Regions from separate parts of the Priestia megaterium genome, predicted to be linked through region 2. Evidence: riboswitches for the same ligand, from Rfam matches in the RefSeq annotation. Region 2 holds a riboswitch; the other holds the start of a gene.
What was found. Region 2 has a riboswitch for thiamine pyrophosphate ahead of CEQ83_RS04475 (acetylornithine deacetylase). Riboswitches for the same ligand answer to the same signal wherever they lie in the genome.
Positions count from the first base shown of each region.

Region 1: it holds a riboswitch for thiamine pyrophosphate, as region 2 does, so the genes downstream of both, CEQ83_RS02765 (thiamine phosphate synthase) here and CEQ83_RS04475 (acetylornithine deacetylase) in region 2, are expected to answer to the same signal.

Region 1 covers NZ_CP023317.1:520,786-524,195, forward strand. Annotated here, with positions in the region: gene CEQ83_RS02750 (fluoride efflux transporter FluC) at 232-630, shown strand; gene crcB (fluoride efflux transporter CrcB) at 631-1,017, shown strand; gene CEQ83_RS02760 (hypothetical protein) at 1,069-1,284, shown strand; TPP riboswitch at 1,443-1,544, shown strand; gene CEQ83_RS02765 (thiamine phosphate synthase) at 1,666-2,289, shown strand; gene thiO (glycine oxidase ThiO) at 2,273-3,400, shown strand; gene thiS (sulfur carrier protein ThiS) at 3,397-3,410, shown strand, end outside.
Region 2 covers NZ_CP023317.1:868,109-871,518, reverse strand. Annotated here, with positions in the region: gene tenA (thiaminase II) at 1-544, opposite strand, end outside; gene CEQ83_RS04475 (acetylornithine deacetylase) at 550-1,827, opposite strand; TPP riboswitch at 1,943-2,045, opposite strand; gene CEQ83_RS04470 (MFS transporter) at 2,225-3,410, opposite strand, start outside.

The DNA of each region.
Region 1 (3,410 bases), 350 kb from region 2:
GGAAATATACCTTCTATACACGGTTTGTCATAAGGATACAGAAAGATTTTAAAATTTGGATTAAGTGGATTTTTAAGGGATATTTGAGGAGTAAAAAGGAAGTTTCATGCGACGATTTTCTCTTTCATTTTTTCATGACTTTTGGTGCAATAAACATATAGTTAAATGTTAAGGTAGAAATAAATTCCTTATGGTACACTTAAAGAAGAATTTATGAAACGGAGCGATATGATGAAAGCCATAAACTTAATCTCAATTGCCTTTGGTGCTATCGCTGGTACATATGCGCGTTATTTGCTAAATCTTTCCTTATTATATACGGGCTATCCAATAGGAACGGTAATTGAAAACCTATTAGGAAGCTTCATACTAGGCCTATTAACAGGATTTTTTGCGTGGAAAAAGCCAAAAGAATGGATAAAGCTTGGACTAGGAGTTGGCGTGTGCGGCGGTTTTACAACGTATTCAACCTTTGCAGGAGACGTCATTTCTCTCACTCAGCACCATTTATTTTGGGGAGCCATTTATGTCATTGTCTCTTTAGTAGGTGGAATCCTTCTTGCTTTAGCAGGCTATCTATGCGGTGAAGCGGCAGGGAAAAATTTAGTGAAAGTACATGAGGTGAAGTAAATGAGCATAGTGAGCTTGGCACTTGGCGGGGCAGCTGGAGGAATATGCCGTTATCTTTTGGGTTTAAAAGTTACAAAAACAGTTTCAAACCCTCCTTTTCCAGTCTCAATGCTGTTTGTAAACTTGCTCGGTGCGTTTGGGCTTGGTCTTTTTTACGGTAGTTATTATGGAAAGGTTCCGAGTCATGCTTATGATGATTCAATATTTTTAATGATTGGCATTGGGTTTTTTGGTGCCTTTACCACTTTTTCAACGTTTAGTGTGGAAACCGTACAGTTAATTCGGGAAAAATCTTATCGGAAAATGTTGGCGTACGTGGGGATTTCAGCATTTGGAACAGTTGGTTTATTTACAGTCGGTTTACTGGCAGGAACGTTTTTATTATAAGTAAAGAGAACGTTTCTAGTAGGGAAAAACAAAAAGACGGAGAAGTAGAGAATGGATAGAAAAGCAGAAGTTTGGAAATACATTTTGTTGATTGTAGCTGTTGCAGGTCAGATCATTGGTTTTTTATTTTTATTTATAAATGTTGTGGCGGCATTTATTTTTTACGGTTTTTATATTCTAACTTTTATTATGTTACTCCTGCTGTTTATATGGGATCGGAAAAAGGAAAAAGACAAAGAAGAATTTGACGACTATACCGATTACTAACTATATAAAAAGCAGAATGATTCGGTGCGCCGGGCCTCTTAGTAAAGAAGCTTAAAAGATACATCTATAAAAGGAAGAGAGCCGTAAGAGCATAAAGAGATATTGTATTTACATCTAGTTGTGTTATAATTTTAAGTGCAAAAACAAAATCAATAAATAGCAATCACTAGGGGAGCTTTTTGAAGCTGAGACGGATGTATTTCGGACCCTTTGAACCTGATCTGGTTTGGACCAGCGTAGGGAAGTGGCGATCATGTTTACATAACGATGCATGCTAACCACTCTACGTTGTAGAGTGGTTTTTTGTATGTAATAAAGCCCTCTGCACAAGATGAAGTGATTGAAATTTCTCTTTATTCTGAGTGGAAAGGTTTCGATCATGTGGATATTCCTAAATTTCATGTCATTACAACAGATAAGCAGCCAATCGAAGAGCTTCAAAAAATTTTAACGGCTATCGCGCCTTTTGCGGGCGCCATTCATATTAGAGAAAAAAAGAAAACGGCAAAGCAGATTCAATGTTTACTAGAAAGCCTACCATTTTGTCGCTCTAAAATTATTGTGAATGACCGAGTTGATGTAGCGCATGCTTTAAAAGCAAAAGGTGTACAGCTTGCCTATCATAGTTTAGACGTTTCGTTTGTTATAGACGCATTTCCTTCTCTTATTGTTGGAAAGTCAGTTCACTCTGTGGAAGAGGCTTTAGAAGCTGAAAAAGATGGTGCTCACTACATTTTATACGGACATATTTATTCAACACATTCAAAAAAAGAATTAAAAAGTCGAGGGATAGCGGCACTAAAAGAAGTAGTAGACGCTGTGCAGATACCGGTTATTGCCATTGGAGGAATTACACCTGTAAATGCCAAAGAGGTACTTCAAACAGGAGCACACGGTATAGCCGTGATGTCTGGTGTCATGCTTGCGCAAGATCCCCTGAAAGCGATTAAACAATATTCTCATATATGGACATCTGGAGGTGGAGAAAATGAAGCAGCATTATGATGTACTGTTAATCGGAGGAGGTATAATCAGCTCTTCTATCGCTTATCATTTGTCAAAACAAGGAGCGTCAGTAGCTATTCTTGAACGCAATCAAGTTGGTTGTGAAGCTTCAAGTGCAGCCGCTGGTATTTTAGGTGCTCAAGCTGAAATTGATGAAGAAGGTCCTCTTTTAGACCTTGCTATTAAGAGCAGAAGCATGTTTCCTGAACTGGTGAAGGAACTAAAAGAAAAAACGGCTATCGACGTAGAGCTCATTCAAAAAGGCTTATTAAAAGTCGCTGTAACAGAAGAAGATGCACACGTATTAAAGAAAAAAGCCGCTCAGCACCACCGGTGGGACAAAGATGTAAGATGGATCGATGTAAAAGAAGCGCGTTTGTTAGAACCCGGGCTCTCTCCAGACATATACGGAGCCATTACAATACCGGGAGACGGCCAGCTAGCTCCGGCTAAGTTAACACAAGCTCTTGCTCATGGAGCCTTGTATCACGGAGCAGATGTATTCGAATACTGTGACGTTCACTCTCTGATTATGGAAAATGAAACAGTAAAAGGGGTACAGACGTCCAAAGGCTCTTTTTATGGAGAAAAAGTAGTGATTGCAGCAGGCTCATGGGCTAAACGCTTTATTTCTTCTGAACATTTAGGCGAGGTGTTTCCTGTAAAAGGAGAGTGTATTGCTCTGCAAAGTTATAAGCCCCTGCTTTCTAAAACGATTTTTTTAGATGAAGGTTTTTACTTAGTCCCTAAGACTGGTGGAAGAATCGTAATCGGGGCAACTAAGCTGCAGCATGATTTTACTAAGACCGTTTCTGCACAAGGTATTCAATTTTTGCTGAATAAAGCTTCTGCGCTTCTGCCGGCCATTAAAGAAGCCACATTTGAAAAAGCATGGGCTGGTCTTCGTCCACAAACAAATGATGGCTGGCCTTATTTAGGAGAGCACCCTGAAATAGCGAATCTGCACATGGCTTTTGGCCACTACCGAAACGGTATTTTATTAAGCGCTGCAACTGGAAAAATTATGGCTGATGCTTTGTTAGGGAAAAAGCCAAATCATTCATTCTTTACATCATTTCAGCTAACGAGAGCAATGGAGGGAGTTCATTGAATCTAATTAT
Region 2 (3,410 bases):
AGTCAAATAAATTGATACACCATGTCGCCAGTTCTCCAAATTCTTCTGAGCTGTACATTTCAATCCACTCACGGTAAAACTCATTGTTAGCTCCAGGCTTTTCACTAAGTTCTTTTCCTATTTCCCAGTAGCTCCACATACAAGGCAAAAGAGCGGCTACTAATTCAGCTAATGTTCCACTTTGACCAACGTGCAGCATATAGTGCGTGTATGCAAGCGTTGTAGGAGATGGCTGCGCTTTTTCTAATTCTTTTTCGCTGATTTCAAATTTCTTGGCATACTCACGGTGCAGACTCATTTCTTCGTTTAATGTAGAATCTAAAAGAGCTGCAAATTTCCCCATCGTTTGAAGATCGGTAGCTTTCATGGCTCCAATCGCAAATAATTTGGCATAATCAATTAGGTAAAGGTAATCTTGAATCATGTAGAAGCGAAACTTCTCCTTTTCAAGCGTTCCATCTCCCATCCCCTGTACGAAGGGATGATTATGATTTTGACGCCAAATAGGCTGCAGCTTTTCGTATAATCGTTCACTAAATTTCATGATGATCACTCCTTATGCGTATGCAGCCACGTATAAATGAACTGCACTATCACTTTTGTATATTGAACAAGCTGATTAATATCTAATTGTTCGTTCACAGCATGTGCATTTGCTAAATTTCCCGGACCGTAAATAGCGGCGGGAATTCCCGCATCAGCTAGCCATCCCCCGTCTGTTACGCTAGTTGACACATCAATTGGAGGCTTTTTCCCTTCCATTTGTTCATGAGTATTTGCAAGCAGCTGCACTCCTGCATGATTTTCATCAATTTCTAATGACGGAAAGATTTCTCCTCTGTCTTCAATCATTGATGTGCCTCCCCATTCAAAGGTTGGCAGATTATCTTTTAACCATGGATCTGCTTTTGCAATAGCTATAATATATTCTTCCACTTCTTTTGATACTTGGTCGTACGATTCATTAGGATAATAGTGAACGGTGATCCACAGCCTGCATTCATCTGCAATAAAAGCAGCATGTCTTCCGCCTTCGATTACTGCTGGATTAATCGTATTTGTCCCTGGCAAAAATCCTGGATAGCTCTTTGTAACAGCCCAGTGACGCTCCAATTCTTGTAGCCCTCCGATCACTTTTGCCATCTTTTCAATAGCGCTTGCGGCTAACAGCCCTCCTCCAGCATGAATCATACTTCGGCGTGTACCGTCATGATAGGTTTTACTGCTTTTTATCGTAATCCATCCCGTGATCACTCCGCCTTGACCTTGAATATGTAAATCACTTGTATCGACTACAAGCGCAAAATCAGCTGTATACCCTTTCTGACAGCATTGCAGCGTACCTGCCTCTCCTACTTCTTCTCCTACAACGGATTCAAAAATCAAGTCTCCTGGCAGCTCGATTCCTGCTTCTGTTAAAAGCTGCACAGCAAATAATGCTCCCGCCAAACCGCCTTTCATATCAGCAACTCCGCGTCCAATTATCATATTGTCTTTCACAACAGCTTCAAACGGATTGGTTTCCCAATTTTCATTTTCTTGTACCTCAGCAACATCCATATGGCCGTTAATAATCAAGCTTTGATAGTCAGCCGATTTTTGTCCTTTTAACGTTCCCACTACGATAGGGTCGTTAGAATATAAGTCCCACATATCAATGGAAAAACCGCAGTTTTTAAGAAAATCCGCTACGTACAGCTGCGCTTCATGAGAATTTCGTGCAGGAGGCGCTGGCGTTTTATACGAAACAAGCGTTGTTAATAACTGGATTAACTCTCCTTTGCGCTCCTCTACCTGTTTGACAAGCAAATCAATTGTTTCTTTCATGTATGACACCTTCCTTTACGCATAAAAAAAACACTTCTTTCGCAGGAAAGAAGTGTTTTTGTTTATGTACACAAAATTATTATAACGAGTTCGTAAGGAAATCCCATACAAAACATCCATTACAATACCTCTTTCCTACGCTAGTATTACCTAGTTCAGGTTATAAGGGTTAAGACTTATCGTCTCTCTCAGCTTCGAAAGCACCCCTAGTGGTGTTGTATCTCTATGAAATTAATCTATTATCATATGTTTACCTGTAATAGTTTTATCATAGTAAAGCGTTTTATTCAATAGAAAGGTTCATGATATGGTAATGAAAATAGTTTCCTTTTTAGTAGTAAAAGAAAAAGCACACACCTTTTTCATGCAGTGTGTGCTCTTTGTTTTTGTGACATTACTAGTTAGCTATTGGCTTCTTTAAAAATACGCCATAACTAATAGCACCAATTAAAAGCAGTCCTGCTCCTAACAGGAAAACCGCCGTAAAAGTTCCCGTTGCATCTAATATAAACCCTGTTACGATAGGAGCCATTGCCGCTCCTAGAAATCCACCGAAGTTCTGAATAGCGCCGAGTGAAGCAACTTGTTCCTTTGGTGCAATATCCGCCGCTAGAGTCCAAATGACGCCTGATGGCAGCTGTGACGCGAAGTAGCCAATCGACAATAAGACAATACTTAAGGCTGCATTATCAATAAAAGGAACGGGTGCTACCGATGCTGCGGCTAAGATTGCCCCGCCTACAATTGGTATTTTTCTTGCCGTTACTGCATTAATTCCTTTTCGAATAAATCTATCTGAAATTACACCACCAAGCAACACTCCTATGATTCCTGCTAGAAACGGAATAGCAGCAATCCAGCCCGTTTGTTTTAGGCTAAAACCGCGCTCTGTTTCTAAGTAGCTAGGAAGCCAAGTTAAATAAACCCATATCGTAAACATAATTCCGAAATTCCCGATAATCATAAACCATGTGCTTTTATATTTAAACAGCTGTGACCATTTTGCTTGTGAGGTATGACTGATTTTTATTTCTTCTTTAGGGACAGCTTTCACTTTATTGGCAACATAATCCGGATCTCGGTATATCTTTAGCCAAACAAACATCACAATAAAGCCTGCTGCTCCTATAACAACAAACATTCCTCTCCAACTCATTGTTAAAAGCAGTACCGTTAGAAGTGGCGGAGCAATCGCATTAGCAATTTGAGACCCTGTATTAATAATCGAAGTAGGAAGGCCGCGCTCTTCTTTTTTAAACCATCTTTCCGTCACTTTAATTCCTGAAGTAAAAAAAGGAGACTCCGATACACCAAGAAGCATTCTCATGGCATAAAGAGCAGAATACGTGTTAGTAAATGCACTTGCTACCGTTGCCACAGACCATAGGCCTGATGCCCATGCAAACATTTTTTTCGGCCCGTATTTGTCAACCAGCCAGCCTGCTGGTAGATTTGCTAAGGCATATGGCCAGAGAAAAGCTGAAAGCAAAAGACCCATTTGTGTAGAAGACAGCCCAAACTCTTTGGCAATCGTGGTATTAGCGATGCTTAAATTAGAGCGGTCTAAATAGTTAACAACTGCT